Regions from separate parts of the Synechococcus sp. R60.1 genome, predicted to be linked through region 2. Evidence: predicted binding sites of a transcription regulator. Region 2 holds the regulator's gene; the other holds the start of a gene.
The links. The regulator NtcA, encoded in region 2, controls nitrogen genes in cyanobacteria. The targets are predictions, from matches to a motif close to GTANCNNNNGNTAC.

Region 1 (17,681 bases), on a different contig from region 2:
CCAATCCTTGGGGGGCAATGGTCCTGGCAGAGGTCTTGGCCAGCCCGGAGGGGCAGCTGGAAAAGTTCAAGCCGGAGGTCTGGGGGGATCTGCCGCTCATTGATGTCAGCCGGTTGTCTGCCGACTACCAAACAGCTTTTGCCCAGCTGGAGGCTGCTGCCGGGATCCCCATTCAAGAGGCCATTGCCGGGGCAGTGCCCATCGTGAACTCCGAATACACAGTGCAACTGGAGGCCCTCTGGCAGCAACAAGTCTTGCCGGGATAGGGGTCAGGTATGCCCCTCACCCCCAGCCTCTTTCCAAAAGGGGAGGTCTTCTGACATTGGAGGTGGGCCGGGCAATGGCGGAGCAGGATCCTCACCTTGGGGCAACCAAACTTGGAAATGCGTCCATCCATCCGAGCTGTTGACGGAGATATTCCCCCCCATATGCTCCACCAGTTGCTTCACCAAAGCCAGCCCCAGGCCGGTGCCGCCGTGCTTCCAGCGATCCGATTGCGGGATCCGGTAAAACTTTTCAAAGATGCGGGGCAGCTCTGGCTCTGGGATCTCGCTGCTGTTGCTGCAGACGAAGAGGATCCCCTCTCCTTCTGAGACAACCCGCAGGTGGATGGATCCCTCGGGGGCCGTGTACTTGATGGCGTTGTGCAGCAGCTCGCGCAGAACGCGCCCCAAGCAGGTGGGGTCGGCCCAAAGCGAGGGGATCCCTGCCTCCAGGTGCAGTTGCAGGTGTTGATGTTTGGCTTGGGCCAAAGGCTGAGCCCCGTCCAGCAAATCTTGTAAATACCGCGGCAGAAAAATATTCTCTGGTTGCAGCAGATACGTCCCGGCTTCCAGCCGTCGCATATCCAGCAGGTCGTTGATGAGCTCGATTTGCCGGTTGCACTCTTTCAGGGCAATGGTGAAGTAGTGCCGCTGTTTCTCGGGGTTATCGCGGGTCATTTGCAGCATTTGCAAGGCCATGCGCACATTGGTCATGGGGGTGCGCAGCTCGTGCGAGACGGTGCTGAGGAAATCATCCTTCAGCAAATTCAGCCGCTCCAATTCCTTCACCTGCGCTTGGGCTGCTTGGTACAGACGGGCTTGGCGAATGGCCAGGGCACACAAGTTGGCCACCTGATAGGCCAGTTGAATCTCGTCTTCGGAAAACTCCTGCTCCGGCAGCCGCTCCAACAGCAAAGCTCCCAGCCGCTTCTCTTTGTCCCAAAGGGTGCAGGCCAGCAGCCGCACCCAGCGTCCTTCCTTCCGACAACAGCAGTGGATTTCCCATTTCTGCTGTGAGGAAGAATGGGACTGCAGCAGGCGCAAGAACTCCGGGTCGCTGGCGTAGTCTGGCCCATGCAAGGGATCCGCCCTGTCGCCCTGAGCTGCATCAGAAGAGAGAAGGGGGGAGTAGCAGTAGCCAGGGATCCAGGTTGACCCATCTTCTAAAAGCAGCAGGATTTGGCAGCAGGTCAGGCTTAGCGCTTCGGCAAGGGCTCTGACCACTTCTTCAAGGATTTCCCCCTCGTTTAGGCTGACCACCATCCGGCTGCTGATGGCGCGCAGCACCCCCTCAAAATGCAAGGCTTGCTGCAGCTTGGCCGTGCGCAGCTCCACCTGGGCTTCTAGCTCCCGGTTGAGGGCTTGCAACTGTTGTTCTGCCCGTTTCTGCTCGGTGATCTCCCGCCCCACCGACAGGATCTCCACCAGGCGGCCTTGGCTGTCGAAAATGCCCTGATCCACCCAGCTAATCCAGCGGGACTGGCCGTTTTCTCCGGGATACTCCCGCTCGCTGCTGTAAAAGGGACTTTCAGGAGTGAGGGCGGCAAAAGCTTGCAACACTTCCTCCCGCTCTTCTTCCGGCAGCCGATCCCGCCAAGGTTGGCCCATCACCTCCTCTGCCCGCTGACCGAAGAAGCGCAAGTAGGCAGGATTGACGAAGGTGATGCAGGTATCGGGCCGAAAGCGGCAAATGAGCTCTGTCTGCTGCTCCACCACGGCGCGGTATTCTTGCTGCTGCTGCCACAGACGATCCAGCAGGGCCTGCTGAGCTGCTGCCGCCTGCTGCCAGGCTTTGGTTAGCGTCTGCACCTCCTGGATGGGGCCGGGATCCAAAGGAGGCCAGGGCTGGAAGCCGCTTTGGATAAATTGCTCGGCTACTTGGGTGAGGCGGCGCAGGGGACGGGAGAGAGCTTCGCCGAGGAGGATCCCTGTCCCCAGCATGCTCAGCAATAGCCCACCCCCCAGCAGCGCAGCCTGTTGGGCGCCCCGATGGACTTCGGCCAGAAGGGTTGCCTCTGGGATCCCGTACACGAAATAAAAACCTAGCCTCCCTTCACTCTGAACGGACTCCACCTCCACCCAGTAGGGGATCCCTCCGACCTTGAGGCGCAGCGAATCTTGGGAAGAGGCCGTCCCCCAGGAGCCCACCTGCTCTTGCACGGCCACCAGCAGCGGGTGGGGAGCAGGCCCTGCCGTGCTGGCCACCACCTGTCCTTCCTCGTCCAGCAGAAAACTCACCTCTGCAGGAGAACGGCCTTCCATCTGTTCCAGAAAGGCTTGAAGCTGCCGGACGGAGAGGGAAGCCACCAAGCTGCCGTAAACCCGCCCCCCCGAGTCGGTCAGGGATAGGGACGTCATGATCAGCCGCTCTGGATCCTGGGCAGGAAGCTCCGCAAAAAATCGGGTTACCACCCAAGTGTCGCGGATCCCTTCCGACTGCAGGAGCTGGGGAAACCAGAACAACCGCCTCAAATCCACAAAGCCTAACTGCCTCCTCAGGCCAGTGGGATCCCCTGTTTCCGGATCCCGTTGGCAGCCCTGGACGGATCCCGGCAAGAGGCCGGGTGTGTGGTAAGTCCAGATCGACCCATCGGCGTGACGGCGGGCGATCACAAACCCCCCTTGAGCCGAGACAAAGCCGACATAGCTGAGCTCAGGAAATGGCTGCAACTGGCGGGCAAAGTGAGCTTCCAGCACCTCTAGATCGGCTGGGCTGGGGGTTGTCAAATCGGGCAGCAGCCCCCCCCTCACTGCCCCTTGATTGAGGGCATTGATCTGAAGGGGAATTTGCAAATATCTGGCAAGATGCTCTTCGGTGCGGTCGGTAACTTCCCGCCTCAGTTGCTCCGTCAAGCGCAGCGCCAGGTGTCGCCCGCCCTGCCAGGAGAGATAGGCCACTCCCCCCACTCCCCCTGCTACTGAGAGCACTAGGGGCAGCAGCAACGCCACCCGCAAAGGAATGGAGCGGAAAGGCCACCGGGATCGCACTTCAGAAGAACTAGAGGAAGACGGCATGGGATCCCTCACAGAACCTCAGGCTTGGGGAGGTTCCAAAGCCCGCTGCAGAGTGCCAAGGCCGATCTCGGCCGCAATAGCCAGAAGGGCCACTGGAACCGCCCCCACCAGCAAGATGGCGTTGTCATAGAGAGCAAACCCTAGGGTAATGAAAGTACCCAGCCCTCCCGCGCCGATGAATGCTGCCAGGGTAGCACTCGCAATCACCTCAATGGTAGCCGTTTTAACACCGGCCAAGATCACCGGCAAGGCCAAAGGGATCTCCACGTGCCGCAGTACCTGGGCAGGGGTCATGCCCATGCTCAGGGCAGCTTCCCGCAGGGCCGGCTCAAGGCTGCGGAAGGCCACATCCGTGCTGATCAGAATGGGGGGCAACGCCAGAAGGGTTAGGGCGACAACTGCCGAACGGAAGCTAAGGCCAAAATAGGGGATGGCCAAAAACAAAATGGCCAAACTGGGGATCACCCGCAGGCTGCTAAACGCATTGATCACCACCAGGGAAAGCATCTGGGAGCGGGAGCTGAAAAAGCCCAGCGGCAAACCCAACAGCAGCCCCATTCCTAAAGGCACCGCCACCAGTTGTAGGTGTTGGACGAAAGCTTGAAACAGCGTGTCGCTGTGGTTCTGGGCGTAGGCCAGGGAGCGGGCCAAAAGGCTCATCTAGAGGTGTGTGGATGACAGAGGGATCCAAGACAAGCCCCAGTGTAGCGCCGGCAGGCGATCTTGACAGTGCGGAATAGTGCAGAGCGGGGATTTAGCACCAATCAGGGAGATGGGGTCACTCCAATTTCGGTCTCCGACCTGCTAACGCGGTGCAATCAACCTCAACTTTCTCCCAAGGATTAGAACCCACAGCGCCGCCTGCCGACAAAAATAACCATCTGTTTCACTGCCCATCTGAGTTGCCATCTCTATCCTGCTGATCTTTCTCAATCTTGTCTGGATCCCTGTTTGGGGGGTGGTTGGCTTCTCGCTCTTGCAAACGGCGGATTTGGGAGCGCACCTGCAAAGCAATCTGTAAAGCAGCCTCCAGGATTCGCCCCTGTTCGCTGGCCTGCTCGCTCACCTGTAGGGCCGTCAGCGCTGCCAAGTTATCGCCGAAGAACTCGCTCTGCTGCTCGATCAGGTCTTCGTTTTGCCGCAAGATCCGTTCGGTTTTCAAGGCGCGAATGAGATCGGCCCGGGTCAGCTTCAGCGCTTCGATCACCTCAGCCCTCTGGGCCAGCTTCACCTCGGGGTTGCCCGCTTCCACCAACTGGTCGTTGACGTGGATGGCCTGGATGATTCGGTTGTAGCGATCCACTTCCCCCAGCAAGTTCAACAGCAGCGGCATGCGGCGGCTGCGGAAAATCCAATAGGCTTGGCCCAGAGCGGCAATAGCCGCCAGGATCCCCCATTCCACCGGCCAAGTGCCCCAAGTGGCCTGTAGGCCAGGGATCCAAATCCGCCCCACCAGGGTAAGTAGGGATCCCCCTGTCCAGAAGGTCAAGAAACGCAAGAACAAGTCCAGCGTCACCAGCAAGCGTAGGAGATCCCAGAAGGCGGAGAACTGGCGCAGACGGTCTTTAAAACGACGAACGGGCCGAGGCCGATACAACCAAGCCACCGGCACTTGAGAGAGGCTTTCAACTTGAGCTGGGGAGATGATCAGCTCTTGCAAGTCCCGCTGCATCGCCATTTGCTCTGCTGAGGCTGGGAAGTTTTCCCATTGTACTTGCGACCTTGAGCAGCTTGGGCTTGCTCAGGGATCCCTTCCCAGAAGGGAAGCTGCCTGGCCAAGTCTCGATAGAATGGGGTTCGCTGGGCTGTTTGCGTCTTCACGCCCTCGTGCTCACGTTGTAGGGCAACAGTGAGACACAAGACAGCTCGTCAAACGCAAAGGAGAAGAGCAGGGTGACCAGCCAATTGCGCCAACTGAAGGCCCATCTCGCTGAACCGGAAAACTTTGCCCCCTATGGACAGGTCATTTGCCCCACTCCCGATCACAAACCCTTCGACAGTCAAGATGCTCAGTTGTTCTTGAATCAAGGGCAGCCCCGCTTTTACATCATGCGCTTGCCTCGCCGCGGCCTCAAGTTTACTCAGATCACCCACCACATCCGCTGCACCCAGTGCCTGGGATCCCTCAATGGCAAGGAGTGGTTTATTGGTGTTGCACCCCCTGCCGATGAGCTGCACGTGGATCAGATTCAAGCCTTTCGGGTGCCTGGGGATCGCTTTATCAAACTGGAGATGGGTACCTGGCATGCCGGCCCCTATTTTGACCACGAAGAGTTCATCGATTTCTACAACTTAGAGCTGGCCGACACCAACATCACCGATCACGAAACCATAAACTTACTCCAAACCTACAACCTGGAGTTCCAGATCACCCCCTGACAAGCTTTTGGGGATCCCTTGTCAACTTTCTCGTCAATCGGGCAAAAAGCAGCATTGATCATTGATCACAGCAATCTTTCGCTTGAGCGCAAGAAGAGTTGTGGGGATCCGTACTCCACTATGGGTGGAGAGAGAAAGTGGGCTTGGATCCCAGTCCTAGTGGATGTAGCCGACTTGGGTGAGCGTTCCTTGACTTGGGCTTAACAAAGGAGGGGCGCGGGGAGCTATAAGTCCCGCGCTGTATGCAAAGCATCAGCGTCGGGATACATGGACTCCCCGCACTTGTCGATTCTCTCGATGGGATAAGACAAGTATTTACCAGCAGCTATAGCTTGTGGTAAACTGCCACTATGCTGACCATGAACTACACTTACCGGATCTATCCAGATGCCGCGCAGCAGGCCAAGCTGCGGTCGTGGCTTGAGACGTGCAGAGGCGTGTACAACTACGCTTTGCGCGAACTCAAAGACTGGATTGCTTCCCGTAAGTGTCCCATAGACAGATGCTCACTGGAGAAGGAGTACATCATTCCTGCCGATGAGCCATTCCCGTCTTATCATCGTCAGCAAAATAACCTACCCAAAGCAAAGAAGCAATTCCCGCATTTGGCCAAGGTGCATTCTCAGGTCTTGCAGGCTACGATTCGCAGGCTGCATGATACTTGGGAGGCATTCCAGAAGCGGGGATATGGGTTTCCCCGTTTCAAGAAACAAGGCCAATTTAAGTCTTTTGTGTTTCCCCAGTTCAAGGACAATCCCATCTCCGGCAGCAGTATCAAGCTACCAAAGATAGGAAAAGTGCCTATCAACTTGCATCGTCCTATCCCAGATGGGTTCAAGGTCAAGCAGGTGAGGGTACTGTCCAAGGTAAGAGGGACGCAATGGTATGTCGTCGTTACCATCGAATCGGACATATCGGTTCCCGATGCTCCGGTTCACGGTCGTGCGATTGGGATTGATCTGGGATTGGAACGGTTTTTGACGGTTTCAGATGGTAGCTTCCAGGAGCGACCCAAGTTTTTTAGGTCGATGCAACGCAAGCTGAAATTGCTGCAACGCAGAGCGGCACGAAAACAGAAGGGGTCACGAAACTGGGAGAAGGCACAAATCAAAGTTGCCAGAATGCACCATCGGATTGCGAACCGTCGTAAAGATTTCCACCTAAAGACGGCTCATAAGCTTTGTGACCAAGCGCAAACCATCTTTGCAGAAGACCTCAATGTCACAGGCTTGACACGGGGAATGCTGCGAAAAGGTTGTGTTGATGTCGCTTTTGGACAATTTCTGTCTCTGTTGGAATGGGTGTGCTGGAAACGTGGAGTGTACTTCGCTAAAGTCAACTCCAACGGGACTAGCCAAACCTGTCCCAAATGTTTTGCTACTGTCAGCAAAACGTTGACAGCAAGGGAGCATCATTGTCCTGAGTGTGGGTATCGAACTCATCGTGACCATGCAGCAGCAGAAATGGTTTTGCATCGTGGACTAGAGAATGTAGTAGCCCAGGGACTCTGGGGAACGGAAACAGCCTGCCAAGTCGTTCTGTCGGGGGTCTATGACCTAGATAAGTGGCGTGGGGCAGGAATGCCTAACCGTGAGGTTAGGAAGCCCGCGCTGTACCCGTAGGGTCAGCGTCGGGAGGATGTCACGTTATACCCTTGTCGGCATAAGTTTTGACGCTGTGGCCCACTCGGCCAGGTGATAGAACAGGGTCAAACCCAACAGCATTTGGGAGGTTTGTTGTCATGGCTACGTTGCAACCCAAAGTGACCCACCAGCTTTTGGCGGCCTTAGCCCTGTTTGCCTGTCTGGGCTTGTTGCCTGCTTGTGGCGAGAGCAGCAGCAGCACCGTCAGCCCCCCCAGCATCACCCCCACCCCCACCGGCTCATAATTCGGCTGGTTTTTGCATGCCCTTGCAGCGGTTGCCCAAGTTGGTTCAGCTTTGGGCTTTGAGGATCGCGGGGATCTTTTGTCTTTGTCTGCTGGCGGCCTGTGGAGGATCCCCTACCTCGATGGAGCCACCGCGGGCAGGGGAAGTGCCGATTGCCAGCTTCCTGTGCCGGTTGGATCGCCAGACCCGCAGCTTCACGGGGCCTATTTACGCCGAACAGCCCCAGGTTGCTACCTGCAACCCCGGTCGCCTTACGCCTGCAGCAGCCCAAAAGATGATGGATCGGCTGAATTTTCTACGGCTGTTGCACCAGTTACCGCCGGTGAAGCTCAATCCTCAGTTCCTAGAAGCCGCCCAGCAAGCGGCCTTGATGCAGGTAGCCAATGGTACTCTCAGCCACCAGCCGCCCCCTTCTTGGCGCTGCTTTACCCCTGCTGGGGAGGCGGGATCCCGCTTCAGCAACCTGGCGGTTGGGCCCATCCTAGAGCTGAACGGCCCCGATCCAGGCCGGGTGTTGGCGCGGCAGGTGGACATCTATTTTGCCGAGCCAGGTCGAGAAAACTTTGTGGATGTGGGGCATCGCCGCTGGAACCTGTATCCTCAGTACGCCCAGGGGGCCTACGGCATTGTCTTTGACCCACGGGCTGGACGGGTGACCCAGGCCAACGCCAACTGGATCTTCGGTTTTGACGAGTCGGTGCCAGATCCAGAGTTCATCGCCTTCCCGGAGAAAGACGGCTACCTCTACCGCCTAGAAGGGTTTTCCGGCCAGCCCCTGTCTGCCTACCGCTGGTCTTTCTCGGTGCCCAGCCGTGGCGGCAAGGCTGATCTCAGCCAAGCCCAAGTCCGCATCACCGATGCCCTCAGCGGCGAGCCGGTGCCTGTTGGAGATCTCCGCGTGGGGGATCCCGCCTTTGGCCTGGAAACTTTGACCTACTCCGTGGGTTCGATCCAGCCCAATCGCAACTACACCTTTGAAATTAGCGGCATTCGCCTCAACGGTGGCCCCCCCCGCAGCTACCGCTACACCACCGCTCTCTACGACTGCGATCCCCAAACTTCCCAACGGCCCGCACCCCTCACCGAAGGGCTGGGGATCCCGCCCCGTCTGCTCTGGCAGATGGAGCCTTTCAACTCTTTCAACCCTCTCAACTAGCTTTTCCTCACCCCCAGCCCCTTTCCCAAAGGGGAAAGAGGGGTCTGCTGCTCCTGGAAGCCTGACCTTATGCACAAATTGCAATCAGAAGGTGACAAAATAGCATAACTTGTTACAAAGTGTAACTGCCAATACCAAAGTTAACGGTTCGTCATCGCTAGGGTAGCCAGTGTTCACCCCACGGCAGCGATCATGGCGAACCAATTTGAACGCCTCAAAAGCGAAAAGGATGGCTTGGCGGTCAAGGCTGAGCTGGAGGCGTTTGCCCGGATGGGTTGGGAGAACATTCCTGAAGACGACCGGGATCACCGCCTCAAGTGGCTGGGGATCTTCTTTCGCAAGCGCACCCCAGGTCAGTTCATGCTGCGGCTGCGCCTGCCCAATGGGATCCTAACCAGCGGCCAAATGCGCATGTTGGGCGCAATCATCCACCCCTATGGAGAACAGGGCGTAGCCGACATCACCACCCGGCAGAACCTGCAACTGCGGGGCATCCCCATCGAGGAAATGCCCCAGATCCTGGGCTACTTGAAGGAGGTGGGCCTGACCAGCATCCAGTCGGGCATGGACAACGTGCGCAACCTCACGGGATCCCCTCTGGCTGGTATTGACCCGGATGAGCTGATCGATGTGCGCGGTCTCACCCGCAAGGTGCAGGACATGATCACCAACAACGGCGAGGGCAACCCTTCCTTCAGCAACCTGCCGCGCAAGTTCAACATCGCCATCTGCGGTTGTCGCGACAACTCCGTGCATGCGGAGATCAACGACCTGGCCTTTGTGCCCGCCTTCAAAAATGGCCGCCTGGGCTTCAACGTCCTGGTGGGCGGCTTTTTCTCGGCTCGCCGCTGCGCCGAGGCAATTGGCCTAGATGTCTGGGTGGATCCCCGCGATGTGGTTCCTCTGTGCGAGGCGGTGCTGCTGGTCTACCGGGATCACGGCCTGCGGGCCAACCGGCAAAAGGCGCGGTTGATGTGGCTCATTGACGAGTGGGGCCTAGAGAAGTTCCGGGCGGCTGTGGAGCGCCAGATAGGCCACCCTCTGCTCAGGGCAGCGGAAAAAGATGAGGTGGTCTGGCACAAGCGGGATCTGCTGGGGGTGCATGCCCAGAAGCAGCCGGGCCTCAACTTTGTCGGCCTGCATGTGCCGGTGGGGCGGCTCAACGCCCTGGAGATGATGGAGCTGGCCCGCTTGGCGGAGGTGTACGGCTCCGGAGAGCTGCGGCTGACGGTGGAGCAGAACGTGCTCATCCCCAATGTGCCCGACTCCCGAGTGGCCCCGCTCCTCAAAGAGCCGCTCTTGAAGAAGTTCTCCCCCAACCCAGGGCCCTTGCAGCGGGGGTTGGTGTCCTGTACGGGCAACCAGTTCTGCAACTTTGCCCTCATCGAGACCAAAAACCGGGCTGTGGCCTTGATGGAGGAGCTGGAGGCGGAGCTGGAGATCCCCCAAACGGTGCGCATCCACTGGACGGGCTGCCCCAACTCCTGCGGCCAACCCCAAGTAGCCGATATCGGCCTTATGGGCACCACTGCTCGCAAGGACGGCAGGGTGGTGGAGGCCGTGGACATCTACATGGGGGGAGAGGTGGGCAAAGACGCCAAGCTGGGCGAATGCGTGCGCCAAGGGATCCCTTGCGAAGACCTCAAGCCCGTCTTGGTGGAGCTACTGATTGAGCACTTCGGGGCCAGGCCGCGTCAGCATCCGTCCGCCGCCCAGGCTTCTGTTTTGGTAACCCGCTAGCGGTTCTGTTGCCGTCCTGAAAGTTTTTCTTTCTTCGTCGTTGTAAATCTTGGAGGTTTCGATGTCTAAGCTGTTCAGCACTTCCTCTCCCGTCTCCCGTCGGCAATTTTTGGCCGGGGTGGCTGCTCTCACGGCTGGGGCGGCCACGGCTGGGATCCCGCGCGCCCAATCGCAATCCTTGGGCAAAGGCTACTGGGTGGCGCAGGCCGATACTCCCGAAACCACCAGCGCCAAGCTGGGGTTCATCGCTCTAACCGACGCGGCCCCCCTGATCATCGCCAAAGAAAAGGGGTTCTTTGACAAGTACGGCATGAAGGACGTAGAGGTGGTCAAGCAGGCCTCTTGGGGCACCACCCGCGACAACTTGGTGCTGGGATCCGCCGCCGGCGGCATCGATGGGGCACACATCCTCACCCCCATGCCCTACCTCATCACTACCGGCAAAGTTACCGATGGCAAGCCGGTGCCTATGTACATTTTGGCCCGTCTCAATCTGGACGGTCAGGGCATCAGCATTTCCAACCAATATCGGGATTTGCAAATCGGCCTGGATAGTTCCCCCCTCAAGGCCAAGTTTGCCGAGCTTCGAGCTGCCGGCAAAGATCCCAAATGTGCGATGACCTTCCCCGGTGGCACCCACGACCTATGGATGCGCTACTGGCTGGCCGCAGGCGGGATCGATCCCACTAGCGACGTCTCCGTCATTGTGGTGCCGCCGCCGCAGATGGTGGCCAATATGAAATCCAGAACCATGGAAGCCCTCTGTGTGGGCGAGCCTTGGAATGCCCAGCTGGTGAACCAAAAAGAGGGGTATAGTGCCCTCACCACCGGCGAGCTGTGGAACGGCCACCCGGAAAAGGCCTTTGCCCTGCGGGCCGACTGGGTGGATGCGCACCCGAAAGCCACCCTTGCCCTGTTGAAAGCGGTGCTAGAAGCCCAGATCTGGTGCGACCAGATGGAAAACAAAGAGGAGATGTGTCGCATCATCGGCGACCGCCGCTGGCTGGGGGTGCCTGTGCCCGATATCTTGGGCCGTTCTCGGGGCACTTTTGACTACGGCACCGGCAAGGTCGTTGAAAACAGCCCCCACCTGATGAAGTTCTGGCAGAACTACGCTTCCTACCCCTTCAAGAGCCACGATCTCTGGTTCTTGACCGAAAACATCCGCTGGGGTTACCTACCTGCCGACACCGATACCAAAGCCTTGGTGGAGCGGGTGAATCGGGAAGAACTCTGGCGAGAAGCTGCCAAAGCCATTGGTCAGGGGGCAGCCATTCCCCCCAGCACCTCTCGAGGAGTGGAAACCTTCTTCGACGGGGTGCAGTTCGATCCCGAAAATCCTGCCGCCTACCTGGAGAAATTGGCGATTAAGAAGCTGGCCTAATTTCCCAACTTTCCCCAGCAAGTTAGCTGCAAACCCTCTGTCCAGGAGAGAAGGGATCCCCGAATCCCCACAAAGAGTGTTCAACTGAAACCCCTTCTCTCTTGGGATCCTCTTAAGTCGACTTCAACCTTACTCCCAGCAAGCCATGAGGATTTTCCACTCTGCCCTACAGTTGGGCTACCACCTCTTTCGGATCCTGCTTCCCCTACTGGTTGGCCTAGGCCACTGGCTGCTGAAAACCGGCCAAGGTTCTGTTCTTCAGTCCAGTACCGGAATCGGTTCTCCCGCCAGTTCTGCACCTTCTTCTGCTTGGCGGCAAAGAGTCCAAATCCACAAAGCGCTGCGTCGCATTCTGTTGCCCGCTACGGCCATTTTGCTCGTCCTGATTCTCTGGCAAATCATTTACAGCCGCCCCGGAGCCAACTTGCCCACCCCTCTCCAGGTTTGGCAGGACACCTGGGATCCCCTCATTAAAGATCCCTTTTTTGACTATGGCGGCAATGCCAAAGGGCTGTTCTGGCAAATTTGGGCCAGCTTGCGGCGGGTGTTCATTGGGTTTGCCCTGGCCGGCTTGGTGGGGGTTGTGGGCGGCATGATCATCGGGGTCAATCGCTGGCTGTACGAGGCTTTGGATCCCATTTTTCAGGTGCTGCGCACGGTGCCGCCTTTGGCCTGGCTGCCGATTTCTTTGGCTGCCTTTCGAGATGCCAACCCTTCCGCCATTTTCGTAATCTTCATTACGGCCCTCTGGCCCATTTTGATCAACACCGTTGTCGGCGTACAGCAGATCCCTCAGGACTACCGCAACGTGGCCAGAATTGTGCGCATGTCCGGCTGGAAGTACTTTTTCAAAATCGTTTTCCCGGCAACTGTGCCCTATATTTTTACCGGCTTGCGCATTGGGGTGGGCTTGTCTTGGCTGGCCATTGTGGCAGCGGAAATGTTGATTGGCGGTGTGGGCATTGGATTTTTCATCTGGGATGCCTGGAATAGCTCCCGCATCAGCGAAATCATTCTGGCTTTGATCTATGTCGGGATGGTGGGTCTTCTGCTGGATCGGATCACGGCTTGGATTGGCTCGCTGGTGGTGGCTGAGGATCGCTAAATGAGCTTGGCCGAGTTTTAGATTGGTTGCTGACAATTTCTCCATGCTCTCAGAAATCATCTCAGGGGAATCATGAAGACCCAGCCTTACATTGAAGTGGATCATGTCGACAAGGAATTTCTCCTCGACAACGGAGAGGTCTATCCTGTCCTGAAAGACATCCACCTGGAGATCCAAAAAGGGGAATTTGTCTCGCTAATTGGCCACTCCGGCTGTGGCAAATCGACCCTGCTCAACATCATCGCCGGCCTGGAAAAGCCTTCCCGAGGGGGCATTCTCCTGGAGGGCCGACAAGTTACAGATCCTGGCCCAGATCGCATGGTGGTGTTTCAGAACTATTCCCTGCTGCCCTGGCTGACGGTGCGGGAGAACGTTGCCCTGGCTGTGGACGAGGTGCTGGGATCCCTTCCCAAAGCGGAGCGGGACCGGATTGTGGAAGAGCACATCCGCCAGGTGGGGTTGCAGGGGGCAGCCGACAAGCGACCGGCCCATCTGTCAGGAGGGATGAAACAGCGGGTAGCCATTGCCCGGGCTTTGGCCATCCGTCCGCGGGTGCTGCTGTTGGATGAGCCCTTTGGCGCTCTGGATGCCTTGACGCGCGGCAACCTGCAGGAGCAACTGATGGAGATTGCCCAGGCGGAGCAGCTCACCTGTGTCATGGTTACCCACGATGTGGATGAGGCGCTGCTGCTTTCGGATCGGGTGGTAATGATGACCCAGGGCCCCGCTGCCCGCATTGGCCAGATTTTGCGGATCCCTTTTCCTCGACCCCGCCATCGTTTGGAAGTGGTGCGTCACCCCGACTACTACAGCCTGCGGGGAGAGATGATCTACTTTCTCAACCAGCAAAAGCGGGCTCGCCAAAAAACGCCTGTTCGCGTGGCCATTGCCAAACACGGCCTGGAGAAGGTCAATTTGGAGGTTGGCTTTGTGCCCCTCAACGACTGCGCCCCGCTGGTGGTGGCGCAGGAAAAAGGCCTGTTTCAAAAGCATGGCCTGGAGCAGGTCACCCTGGTGCGGGAGCCAGGCTGGAAGACCATCTGGGAAGGGATCCGCTCCGGTCGGCTGGACGCGGCTATGGTGGTGGCCGGGATCCCGTTGGCTTCCACCTTGGGAGTAGGGGGAGTTCCGGTGCCTTTGATTACCGCGCTAACCCTCTCCCGCGGCGGCAACGCCATTACCTTTGGGCGCAGACTTTTGGAGCGAGGCGTTCAAAGCCTGGCGGATTTTCGCCAATACCTCAACCACACCCCCGACACAGTCCACACCCTGGGAGTGGTTCATCCGGCTTCCATGCAAAACTTCCTGTTGCGGCACTGGCTGGCCGGTGGGGGGGTGGATCCGGATCGGGACGTTACGTTGACGGTGATCCCACCCCCGCAGATGGTGGCCCATCTCAAGGCCGACAACATCGACGGCTACTGCGTCGGCGAGCCCTGGAACTCCCGCGCTGTGCGGGAACAGGTGGGGGTTATCGTCGCCACCACCCCTGAAATCTTACCCAGCCACATTGAAAAGGTGCTGACGGTGCGCCAGGACTGGGCCCAAAGCTACCCCCGCACCCATGTAGCTCTGGTCAAAGCACTACTGGAGGCTTGTCACTACTGCGATCAGCCGCAGCACCGTTCTGAGATCTTGGAGTGGCTGGCTCAGCCCCAGTATGTGGGCGTGGCCCTGGAGGATCTGCAGCCGGGGTGGAGGGGCATCCTGCAGCGGGGAATTGCCGATGAATCCCAAGCCCTCACCGGTTTTCACCAGTTTGCCAACGGGCGCAACACCTGTCCGGAAAGATTGGAACACCTCTGGATCCTGACGCAGATGGCTCGCTGGGGACTCTGCGCTTTTCCCCGCAATTGGGTTTCGGTTCTCGACCAAGTTCTGGACAGCGAAACCTACGCCCTAGCCGCCAGAGAACTGGGCCTGCCGGATCGGGCCCACGACCGCGGAGCTTTGCTCTTTGCCGATGGATCCCGCTTCGACGGAGAGGATCCCGTTGCTTACCTGGAGTCGGTGGCCATCCGGCAGGATCTGAAGCTGCAGGAGTACCAGCTCAGCGAAGTTTAGCTTTTGTTACCTTAAACTCTCGATTGGAAAACACCATGATGACCAGCTCCCGCACGTTCTCCTCACCGCTATCTTCTGCTTCTCCGGTTGCAGGACTGCCCCTTCTTTGTCTTCAGAATGTGGGCAAGACCTACTTCACCTCAGCAGGGCCCTTCGTTGCGCTGGAAAATATCAATCTGGAAGTGGCCGCCGGTGAGTTTGTTTGCATTATCGGCCACTCGGGTTGTGGCAAATCCACCTTGATCAACATGGTGGCGGGTTTTTCGACTCCCACTTCGGGATCCATTACCCTCAAGGGCCAGCCCATCACCTCCCCAGGGCCGGATCGGATGATGGTGTTTCAACATTATTCCCTTTTGCCCTGGCTGACTGCCTTTGAAAATATTTATCTGGTGGTGGATCAGGTGTACCCAACCAAACCCCGGTGGGAAAAAAGGGAAATTGTTCAAGAACATCTGGAATTGGTAGGTTTGGCGGAAGCAGCCCACAAGCGGCCCAAGCAGCTTTCTGGAGGCATGAAGCAAAGGGTAGCCATTGCCCGTGCTCTTGCCGTTCGTCCGCAAGTTTTGCTCTTGGATGAGCCTTTTGGGGCCTTGGATGCCATTACCAAGGAAGATCTACAAGATGAGCTGCTGGCCATTTGGCGGGATCACCGCTGCACAGTTTTGATGATTACCCACGACATCGACGAGGCTCTCTACTTGTCAGACCGTGTGGTGATGATGACCAACGGCCCCGCTGCCCATATTGGTGAGATCTTGACCATTCCCTTTGAGCGACCGCGCATCCGCTCCCGCATTATGGAAATGCCTGAGTTCTACGAATTGCGTAACCGCGCCCTTGACTTCCTCTATCGCCGCTTTGCCCATGGAGGGGATTGAGCTAGGGTTCAAAATACTTGGAGAGGGAAGTTGATGGCCACTGCTCCGGTTCAGGTAGTTCCAACCGATCTCCCAATGGAGGAGCGGGTCTCTAGCTTGCCCAAAACCCTTGCCGACTATCTGGCCAATCCAGTTGCCCAAACCAAATGGGTAGATGGCTACATTGTGGAGAAAGTGGGGCAAACCTTAGGGCATGCAAAGATCCAAACCCGACTTCTCTTCCGTTGGCTCGGTTATGTTGAATGTCAGCCATTGGGGGGTATGGTTTTGGTGAAGGCTCCCGGCCAAACCAAAGGCAGAGTCAGAAGACCTGATGCTGCCTACTCATCTCCAGATTTAATCCAGCAATTTGGAGAGGATATTGCCACGCTGCTGCAGAGCTATCCTCTGGTTGAGGAGATCTTCTCTCCAACCGACTGTGGAGAAGATATTTTCCTAAAAGCCCAAGAGTATCTCAGCTCCGGTGCGCTGGAAGTCTGGCTGATTTTTCCCAGAAGCAAATACGTTTTTATCCAAACTCAAGATGGCCATCTTTGGCCAGCTGAACAGGACACTGACAAGAGCTAGGTTGTATTACCTGGCTTGGAGATCCAAGTTGCCGCTCTTCTCAGCTAAGGGATCCAAAATGCGAGAGAATTGGGCGTTTAATAGGGATCCCAACTCATGGTGACCGCGATGGAGTCGGAAAAAGCTGTCATCAAAACCCTATGTCCCTATTGCGGTGTGGGATGTGGATTGGAGGCGGTTTCGACAGCCTCAGGTGACTGGAAAATGAGAGGCGACCGGGAGCATCCTTCCAGCTTGGGGATGGTCTGTGTAAAGGGGGCCACGATCCTGGAGGCAGTTGGTCGAGATCGGCTGCTCTCTCCCCTGTTTCGGGAGAGCTTGGATCAGCCCTTTCGCCGCATTTCTTGGGATCAGGCTTTTGAGGAGATGGTTTCTCGGCTGCGCCGCCTCAAAGACAACCCCCACTCCATAGCCATGTATGGATCGGGGCAGTTGCTCACTGAAGACTATTACGTTGCTCAAAAGCTCATTAAGGGCTGCCTGGGCACCAATAATTTTGACACCAACTCGCGCCTGTGCATGTCCTCGGCCGTCTCGGCCTACACCCAATCCCTGGGATCCGATGGCCCCCCCTGCTGCTACGAGGATCTCGATCTCTGCAATCTGGCTTTTCTGGTGGGCACCAACACCGCCGAGTGCCACCCCATTCTTTTTAATCGCTTGAAGAAGCGGCACAAGCCCGGATCCCCCCTCAAAATGGTGGTCGTGGATCCCCGGCGCACTCAGACAGCAGAAGCTGCCGATCTCCACTTAAAAATTTGTCCTGGAACCGATATCGATCTTTTCAATGGGATTGCCCATTTGTTGTTAAAGTGGGGATCAATGGCTACCGATTTTATCGAGGGCTGCACCCAAGGTTTTGCTGAATATGCAGCTTTGCTGGCCGATTATGAACCGCAGATTGTGGCCCAGCGCTGCGGAATTGCCACCGAGGATTTGATCGAAGCAGCCAAGCTTTGGCAGGGATCCCAGAGAGTTCTATCCCTTTGGTCGATGGGCCTAAACCAGTCCAGCGAGGGCACCGCCAAGATCACCAGCTTAATCAACCTGCATCTCCTGACCGGGCAAATTGGCCGACCGGGGACGGGCCCCTTTTCCTTGACCGGCCAGCCCAATGCCATGGGTGGTCGAGAGGCAGGGGGGTTATCCCATCTGCTGCCGGGATATCGGCTGGTGAGCCATCCCCAGCATCGGGCAGAGGTGGAGCAGGCTTGGGGTTTGCCCGGCGGTTCCCTCTCT
Region 2 (8,896 bases):
GCTACCAGCCCTTTTGGGAAGCCTTCCCCGCCCGCGATGGGCGCACCACCTATCTGTTCACCTACTGCGACCGAGATCCGGAGCGGCCTAGTCTCCACACCCTCTGGCAAGATTACTGCCAGCTGTTGCCCGCCTATCAAGGGGTTGAGCTGACCCAGATCCACTGGGTGCGCAAGCTATGTGGCGTTTTTCCCGCTTACCGCCGTAGCCCTCTGCAACTGCCCTGGGATCGCCTGTTGGCAGTGGGGGACAGCAGTGGCAGCCAGTCGCCTCTAAGCTTTGGCGGCTTTGGCGCCATGTTGCGCCACCTGGATCGCCTACAGCAGGGGATCCACGAGGCCCTGGCGCAACGGCAGTTGAACCAGGCAGCCCTGGCCCTGCTGCAACCCTACCAGCCCAACTTGGCCGCGACCTGGCTATTTCAGAAGGCCATGATTCCTCCTCTGCGGGAGAAAACCTGGGATCCCGATAGCATTAACCGCTTGTTGAGCAGGGTGTTTGAGGCCATGTTTGCCGCCGGCCCCCAGGTGGTGAAGCCCTTTTTGCAGGATGTGGTGCAGTTTGGCGGCTTGGCCCAGGCCCTGTGGGGGGTGACGCGTCGGGATCCCAGCTTGGTAGCCAGACTTTTGCCTCGGTTGGGGTTGCCGGAGCTGGTGGCATGGGCGGGCCACTTTGGCGCGCTTGGCCTCTTCGAGCTGCTGCAAAGGCTAACAGATCGCCCGGAGCCGGAAACCAACCCCCAGGACTACTTCTGGAGACGGCGCCGCGAGGCTTGGCGCTACGGCTGCGGCCGGGATTACCTCTTTTAGGGGTTCTGACCGTACACCGCCACCCCATAGCCCAGTACCTCAACCGGATCCCCTTGGCTTTCTGCCGGCAGTTGGGATCCCTTTCCCAACCACTGGGTCTCATGGCTGTCCAAAAGTTTTTCCCAGGTGCCGCTGGGCCATTGGGTATAGGTGACTGGCTGATCGGGGCTGAAATTGAAAAGGGCAAGCAAAGCCTGGGATCCCTGGCGGCGGTGCAGAGCTAGGCCAGAGTTGGAAAAGAGCTCCACTTCCACCCCGTCCCGCTCCAGATGCTGGAGGGCCGGCTGGGTTTTGCGCAGCCGGATCAGGGCCTGGTACCACTTCCAGAGAACCTGGTGGTGACCGGCTTTTTTCAACTCCCAATTCAGCTTGGAGCGCAAGAAAGTCTCTTCAGCTTGGGGATCCGGCGGCTCTCCCTGCCAGGCAAAGGCGCTGAACTCGCGGCGGCGTCCTTGGCGCACCGCTTCCACCAAATCGGGATCCCCGTGGCTGACAAAATACAGAAAGGGGGCCACCTCCCCGTATTCTTCCCCCATAAACAGCAGCGGCAGCATGGGGGCCAACAGCAGGGCAGCGGCAGCCAACTTGAGGCCCTCGAAAGAGGTGAGCTGGCTGAGGCGCTCTCCCAACATGCGGTTGCCCACCTGGTCGTGGTTTTGAATGCAGACAACAAATTGGGATCCCGGTCGCCCAACAGCGGAGTTGCCGTGACGCCTGGCGCGGTAGCAGGAGTACTGGCCAGAATAAACGTAGCTCTCCCGGTAAGCCTTGGCCAGGTGCTCCAATTCGCCAAAGTCCTGGTAGTAGCCTGTCTTTTCCCCGGTAAGCAGGGTGTGAAGTGAGTGGTGGAAGTCATCGCACCACTGGGCATCTAGCCCGTAGCCCCCTTGCTCTCGGGGGGTGATGAGGCGGACATCGTTGAGGTCGCTTTCGGCAATGAGAACCCTGGGCCGGCCAGTGCGAGCTTCTAGGGCATCCACCTGCTCTGCCAATTCCTGCAAGAAGGGGTAGGCGCTGAAGTCGTAGATGGCATGCACCGCGTCCAGCCGCAGCCCATCGAGATGAAACTCCTCCAGCCAGTACTCGGCGTTTTGTAGGAAAAACTCTCGCACGCCGTCAGAATAGCGGTCGTCGAAGTTGAGGGCATCCCCCCAAGGGGTGTGGTACTTGTCGGTGAAGTAGGGGCCAAAATCCCGCAGGTAGTTCCCCTCCGGCCCCAGGTGGTTGTAGACCACATCCAAGATGACGGCCAAACCCAGTTGGTGGCAGGCATTGACTAGGGCTTTGAAGCCTGCCGCTCCTCCATAGCTGGTCTGCACCGCGTAGGGGTAGACGCCGTCGTAGCCCCAGTTGCGCTCTCCTGGAAACTGGGCCACCGGCATCAGCTCCAGCACGTTTACCCCCAACTCCACCAACTCCGGCAGGCGAGGGATCAGAGCAGCAAAGGTGCCCTCGAGGGTAAAGGTGCCTACATGCAGCTCGTAGAGGATCCACTGAGACAGGGGGATCCCCTTCCACCCCTGATCCTGCCAGTCGAAGCGGGGATCCACCACCCGCGAAGGGCCGTGGACGCCGTAGGGCTGGCAGCGGGAAGCGGGATCCGGCCGCTCCACTACCCCTGCCTGGGTGTGCAGACGGTAGAGATAGTCCACCGGCCCAGGCGGGATCCCGTCCACCTCCCCCTGCCAATAGCCCTGCTCATCCCGCACTAGAGTAAAGCAACGTTGGACAGGGCTGAGCAGCTTCAGCTCCACCTGCTCAACCAAGGGCGCCCACACCGAGAAGTGATAGCAGCCTGAGCCCAGGGGATAGGCGCCCATCCGCCCGGCCTGGAAGAAAGGAGAAGCCTGCAACACAGAATCTATCCCGCAACTCGGCTTCCACTATAGCGAGCATGCCTGGCAAAGGCCGGAGAGTGGGTTTTTGGCTTCTCCTCTGCCATAGTGGAATGGGTCTCTAGCGCTTAGGTCTCATGCTCAACTACCCGCCCAGCTATCCGGATCCCACCGTTGTCGACATCTACCACGGGCAGGCGGTACCGGATCCCTACCGCTGGCTGGAGGATCTGGATTCGGAGCAGACGCGGGCCTGGATTGAGGCGCAAAACCACCTTACCTTTAACTACTTGCAGCAGATCCCAGCCCGGCAGCGGATCCGAGAACGCCTGACCCAGCTCTGGAACTATGAAAAATACAGCCAGCCCTTCAAAGAAGGGGGCCGCTACTTCTACTTCAAAAACGACGGCCTGCAAAACCAGAGCGTTCTCTACACCCAAGAAAGTCTAGAGGGCCAGGCGCGGGTTTTGCTGGATCCCAACACCTTCTCGGAAGACGGCACGGTGGCTCTAGCGGGCATTGCCATCAGCCGCGCTCGCGACAGCGGTGCGGAGCACGCTGGACGGTATTTAGCCTATGGCCTCTCCTGCTCCGGCTCCGATTGGCAAGAGTGGAAGGTGCGGGACATCGAGACCGGCGAGGATTTGCCGGATCACCTGCGCTGGATTAAGTTCTCGGGAGTAAGCTGGACCCTGGACGGGCAGGGATTTTTCTACAGCCGCTACGACGAACCGGCCCCCGGCAGCGAATACGAAAGCGCCAACTACTTCCAGAAGCTCTACTACCACCGCCTGGGCACCTCCCAGTCAGAAGATGTCTTGGTCTATCACCGCCCCGACCAAAAAGAGTGGGGCTTTGCCGGCGGGGTTACTGAAGATGGGAATTACCTCATCATCTCCGTCTGGCGGGGCACGGATCCCAAAAACCTCATCTTCTACAAAGACTTGCGGGATCCCCAGTCTCCTGTAGTAGAGCTCATCCGCGAGTTTGAGGCCGAATACAGCTTCGTGGGCAACGACGGATCCCGCTTTTGGCTGTTGACGGACTGCCAAGCTCCTCGGCGGCGACTGGTGGCGATTGACTTGGAGCAGCCTGACCAGGTGCAGGAGGTGATCCCCGAGGCGGAGGAGACCCTGCAGGGGGTTAGCTTGATCAACAATCAGTTTGTGGCCTTCTACCTCAAAGACGCCCACACCCAGATCAAGACCTTTGCTTTAGACGGCACCTACCTAGGAGAAATCCCGCTGCCCGGGCTGGGATCCGCCAGCGGCTTTGGCGGCAAGCGCTACGACACCGAGACCTTCTACACCTTTACCAGCTTCACTACCCCGCCCACCATCTACCGCTACGATTTCACCAGCGGCACCAGCACCCTGTTCCGTCAGCCCCAGGTGGATTTCGATCCCCAGGCCTACGAGGTGCAGCAGGTGTCTTACACCAGCAAAGACGGCACCCGCATCCCCATGTTTCTCGTCCACCGCCGTGGCCTGACTCGGACAGGGGATCACCCCACTCTGCTGTATGGCTACGGCGGCTTTGGCATCTCTCTTACCCCCAGCTTTTCAGTGGGTCTGGTGGCCTGGCTGGAAATGGGCGGTGTCTATGCCCAGCCAAGTTTGCGCGGCGGCGGCGAGTACGGAGAAGAGTGGCACCAGGCGGGCACCAAGCTCAACAAGCAAAAGGTGTTCGACGACTTTATTGCCGCTGCCGAGTGGCTGATAGCCCATGGCTACACCAACCCCGCCAAGTTGGCCATCTCCGGCGGCAGCAACGGCGGCCTCTTAGTGGGGGCCTGCCTGGTTCAGAGGCCGGAGCTGTTTGCAGCGGCCCTGCCGGCAGTGGGGGTGTTCGACATGCTGCGCTTTCATAAGTTCACCATCGGCTGGGCCTGGATCTCCGAGTACGGATCCCCGGAGAACCCGGAGGAATTCAAGGCCCTCTACGCCTATTCCCCTCTGCACAACCTCAAGCCCGGCACTGCCTATCCCGCCACCCTGATCACCACCGCAGATCACGACGACCGGGTGGTGCCCGCCCACAGCTTCAAGTTTGCCGCTGCCCTGCAGGCAGCCCAGGGGGGATCCCAGCCCATCCTCATCCGCATCGACACCAAGGCAGGGCACGGGGCCGGCAAGCCCACCAGCAAGCTGATTGAGGAAGCTGCCGACCGCTGGGCCTTTTTGGTGCAGGTGCTAGGGATCCCCTGGGACGGAACGGGAAGTTAGCGAGCTCTAGGACCCAGGCCCACCCGACCGGCATAAACTGCCGCTTCCCCCAGCTCGTCTTCGATGCGCAGCAGTTGGTTGTACTTGGCAATGCGCTCGCTGCGGCAGAGGGATCCGGTTTTGATCTGCCCGGCACGGGTGGCCACCGCCAAGTCGGCAATGGTGGTGTCTTCCGTCTCGCCAGAGCGGTGGCTGATGATGGTGCGAAAGCCGGCTTGAACTGCCAATTGGATGGCCGAGACGGTCTCCGTCAGGGTGCCGATTTGGTTGGGCTTGATCAAAATGGCGTTGGCGGCGGCGCTGTCGATACCCTTTTGCAGGCGGGTCAGGTTGGTTACAAACAGGTCATCTCCCACCAGCTGTACCCGGGATCCCAGTTGAGCGGTCATGGCTTGCCAACCGGCCCAGTCTTCTTCCGCTAGCCCATCTTCAATGGAAAGGATGGGATAGTTGGCCAGCAGTTGCTGGTAGTAAGCCACCATATCAGCCGCGCTGTGGGCTTTGCCCTCAAAGTGATATTGCCCATCCTGCAGCAGCTCGTTGGCGGCCACATCCAAGGCCAAGGCGATATCTGCTCCCGGTTTGTAGCCTGCCTGTTCAATAGCCGTCATCAGCAGATCCAAAGCCGCCGCATTGGAGTCGAGATCAGGAGCAAACCCCCCTTCATCCCCCACACCGGTGGACAGCCCCTTCTGCTGCAGCACTTGTTTTAGTACCGCAAACACCTCAGCCCCGTAGCGCAGCGCCTCGCGAAAGCTGGCCGCTCCAATGGGCACAAGCATAAATTCTTGAATATCGACGTTGTTGTCGGCGTGGGCGCCGCCGTTGAGCACGTTCATCAGCGGCACCGGCAGCAGGTTGGCAAAGGGCCCCCCCAGGTATTTGTAAAGAGGCAAGCCCACTGCTTCCGCAGCCGCTTTGGCTGTCGCCAGAGAAACTGCCAAAATAGCGTTGGCCCCCAGGCGGGACTTGTTGGGGGTGCCGTCCAGGTCGATCAGCAACTGGTCAATACGGGCTTGGTTGAGGGCATCTTCTCCCTGCAGCTCCGACTGGATGGGGCCAAGGATGTTTTCCACCGCCCTCAGCACACCCTTACCGCCGTAGCGTTTGGGATCCCCATCCCGCAGCTCGTGGGCCTCGAAGGTGCCGGTCGAAGCACCGCTGGGAACCTGCGCCAAGCCCGTTGCCCCATTGGCTAGACCCACCAGGGCTTCTAGGGTGGGACGCCCTCGCGAGTCGAGGATCTCATGGGCGGTAATCCACTCGATGGCTGTTTCCACAGTTACACCTCAGCAATTGGCTAGATAGCTCTGGCCAAAGCCAGATCCCCCCATAGACTAGTAGGTTTTTGCCCGCGATCCGGTCAGCTTCCAGAAAACTTTAAGTCTGTCCTTTAGGTATAGAGATTCTTCAAGGCTGCAGCAGTAGACTGAACATAAGCCGGGTAGAGCTTCAACCAACCATCGAGCGGGGTTTGCCTGGGCAAGGTGCTACTCAGGAGGTGTTCTCCTCTTCCTTCTAGGCAAAGCGATGGCTCAGCCGCATCGGGTCGTGTACGGTGATCTTCTTCTTGTGAATGGAGATGTACTTCTTCTTGCGCAGCTCTCCCAACAGGCGGGTGATGGTGACGCGGGTTGAGCCAATGGCCTCGGCAATGGCCTGGTGAGACAGCTTGAGATCGATGGTGACCCCATCCGGGCCAGGCACTCCGAAATCGCGACAGAGGATCAACAAAAAGCTGACCAGACGGGATCCCATGTCGCGATGAGCCAGCGTCTCGATCATCATCTCCGTTTGCAAAATGCGGGACGACAGGCTTTTAACCAGCAACATGGCCAGTTCGGCGTTCTCCTGCAAGGATTTTTCCACCTGCTCGATCGGTAGAGAGAGTAACTCGGTAGGCGTAAAAGCCACCGAGTGATAAAAGCGGTCGGAGCGCTGTCCCGTGATAAAGGAGAGCACGCCGAAGATGCTGTTTTCGCGTAGGAGGGCGACGGTGATTTCCTCCCCCATTTCGTAGACCCGCGAGAGCTTAACCGCTCCCTTTACCAAAAAGTAAACCCGCTCCGCCGGATCCCCTGGAAAAAAAATGGTCTTCCCGCGCTCAAACGTTTCGATAACCGGAGGATGGTGAGGGCCTCCCAATTGCTTGAAGGCTGTGATCAGAGATTTTTCCGCTACGGCCACCGCCATACTCATTAACCTTTTAAGGTCAGTTTATACCTAAGATCAACCTATTAAGATCAATCTAGAAGCATTAGGCTAGGTTGCAACCCCTTGACTTCAGAATCGATGATGATACCAAGATTTACCCTAAAGTAGAAGGTTCTGCCCAGGCATCTTTGTAGCACGTGCTACATTTTTGAGTCTCGTTTTTGCCCCAGAAAGGGATCCCCAACCGAAAGCAGGGGTTAGGATAAGAGCCATTGTCGCTGGGGGTTGCGTCGGCCCTTGGCGGTAGAGAGTGGAGTGGGTTGGAACATTCTATCTATCTATCTATCTATGGGGAGCCCGGAGGCTGTTGTTGCTGCACCTTCTCAACTGAGCCGCCAGCATTTCACAGTGCGGATGCCGGATCCGGCCAATCACCTGCTGGAGGTGGAACTGCAGATCCAAGAGGTGGATCCAGAGGTGCCTTTGCGGCTGCGACTGCCGGTGTGGACGCCGGGATCCTACCTGGTGCGGGAGTATGCCCGTCATGTGCAGGAGTTTCAGGCGGCAACTGAGCAAGGGATCCCTTTGGCCTGGCGGAAGGTGGACAAGAACACCTGGCAGATCGATCCGCCGGGCTGTTCTGCCGTGAAGGTGTGCTACCGGGTCTATGCCTATGAGCTGACGGTGCGCACAAACCATCTGGATTTGACCCACGCCTATTTCAACGGGGCAGCGCTCTTCCTCTACGTGCCCGGTCGCGAGCGGGAACCTTACACCTTGACGGTGATCCCCCCCAAGCCCGATTGGCGCATCGCCACCAGTTTGCGGCCCTTGACCTCTCCTTCTGAGGATCCCACTTCCGGCCAGTCTTTTGTGGCAGAGGACTATGACGAGCTGGTGGATAGCCCGGTGGAGGTGGGCCTGCATCGGATGCAATCGTTTGAGGTGGAAGGGATCCCACATTACCTTGTGGTTTGGGGGTCGGGCACTCTGGATGTCGATCGGGCCGTTGCCGATGCCAAGGCCATTGTCGAAACCACAGCCGCATTTTTTGGTGGGCTACCCTACGACCGCTACTGGTTCATTGTGCATTTGTCGCCGGGAGGATTTGGTGGCCTTGAGCACAAGTACAGCACCACCCTTCTTTACTCTGGGCTAGAGCTGCATCAGCCAGAGTCCTATCGTCGGTTTTTGGCTCTGATGGCCCACGAGTTGTTTCATGCCTGGAATGTCAAGCGTCTGCGTCCTCTGGCATTGGAAAAGATCGATTACAACCAGGAAAATTATCTGGAATGTCTGTGGTTTTGTGAGGGGGCGACCAGCTATTACGAAAACGTCATCTTATTGAGGGCAGGGATCCTCAGTGCCGGCGATTTTTTAAAAGTTCTTTCCGAACAGATTGGCCGCTTGCAGCGTACTCCGGGCCGGGCCGTGCAATCGCTGCGGGAGTCCAGCTTCGACACCTGGATCAAACTCTACCGCCCCCACGAAAACACCCTCAACAGCCAGGTTTCTTATTACTTAAAAGGGGCTTTGGTCTGTTGGCTGCTGGATCTGCACATTCGCCACCTTTCCGGCGGTCAGGGATCCCTGGATACGGCTTTGCAGGATCTGTGGCAGCGCTTTGGTCGGTCAGAGAAGGGCTACAGCGACCAAGACTTGCGGGAGGCGTTTGAGCGGGCAGCCGGTGCCGATCTTGGCCGGTTTTTCTCCGCCTATGTGGAAGGCACGGAAGAGCTAGACTACAACACTTACCTACACCCCTTTGGCCTCACCCTCAAAGCCCAATTCAGCCGCCCCAACCCCAGCCCTTACTTGGGCCTTAATTTCAACGGCGAGGGCAATCGCATCAGCGCAGTAGAGATGGGATCCC

Region 1: the regulator NtcA is predicted to act here: its motif matches at 8,823-8,836, upstream of NW834_RS08340 (ferredoxin--nitrite reductase).

The regions. Positions count from the first base shown of each region.
Region 1 covers NZ_JANSIA010000050.1:1,191-18,871, forward strand. Annotated here, with positions in the region: gene NW834_RS08300 (ABC transporter substrate-binding protein) at 1-266, shown strand, start outside; gene NW834_RS08305 (ATP-binding protein) at 270-3,278, opposite strand; gene NW834_RS08310 (ABC transporter permease) at 3,297-3,938, opposite strand; gene NW834_RS08315 (hypothetical protein) at 4,165-4,956, opposite strand; gene NW834_RS08320 (ureidoglycolate lyase) at 5,172-5,657, shown strand; gene NW834_RS08325 (RNA-guided endonuclease InsQ/TnpB family protein) at 6,017-7,279, shown strand; gene NW834_RS08330 (hypothetical protein) at 7,399-7,545, shown strand; gene NW834_RS08335 (CAP domain-containing protein) at 7,562-8,701, shown strand; gene NW834_RS08340 (ferredoxin--nitrite reductase) at 8,894-10,441, shown strand; gene NW834_RS08345 (CmpA/NrtA family ABC transporter substrate-binding protein) at 10,503-11,825, shown strand; gene ntrB (nitrate ABC transporter permease) at 11,971-12,930, shown strand; gene NW834_RS08355 (nitrate ABC transporter ATP-binding protein) at 13,003-14,994, shown strand; gene NW834_RS08360 (ABC transporter ATP-binding protein) at 15,033-15,875, shown strand; gene NW834_RS08365 (Uma2 family endonuclease) at 15,909-16,442, shown strand; gene NW834_RS08370 (molybdopterin oxidoreductase family protein) at 16,551-17,681, shown strand, end outside.
Region 2 covers NZ_JANSIA010000103.1:722-9,617, forward strand. Annotated here, with positions in the region: gene NW834_RS12190 (NAD(P)/FAD-dependent oxidoreductase) at 1-809, shown strand, start outside; gene treZ (malto-oligosyltrehalose trehalohydrolase) at 806-2,665, opposite strand; gene NW834_RS12200 (prolyl oligopeptidase family serine peptidase) at 2,782-4,869, shown strand; gene eno (phosphopyruvate hydratase) at 4,866-6,149, opposite strand; gene ntcA (global nitrogen regulator NtcA) at 6,388-7,062, opposite strand; partial or broken gene NW834_RS12215 (M61 family metallopeptidase) at 7,372-8,896, shown strand, end outside.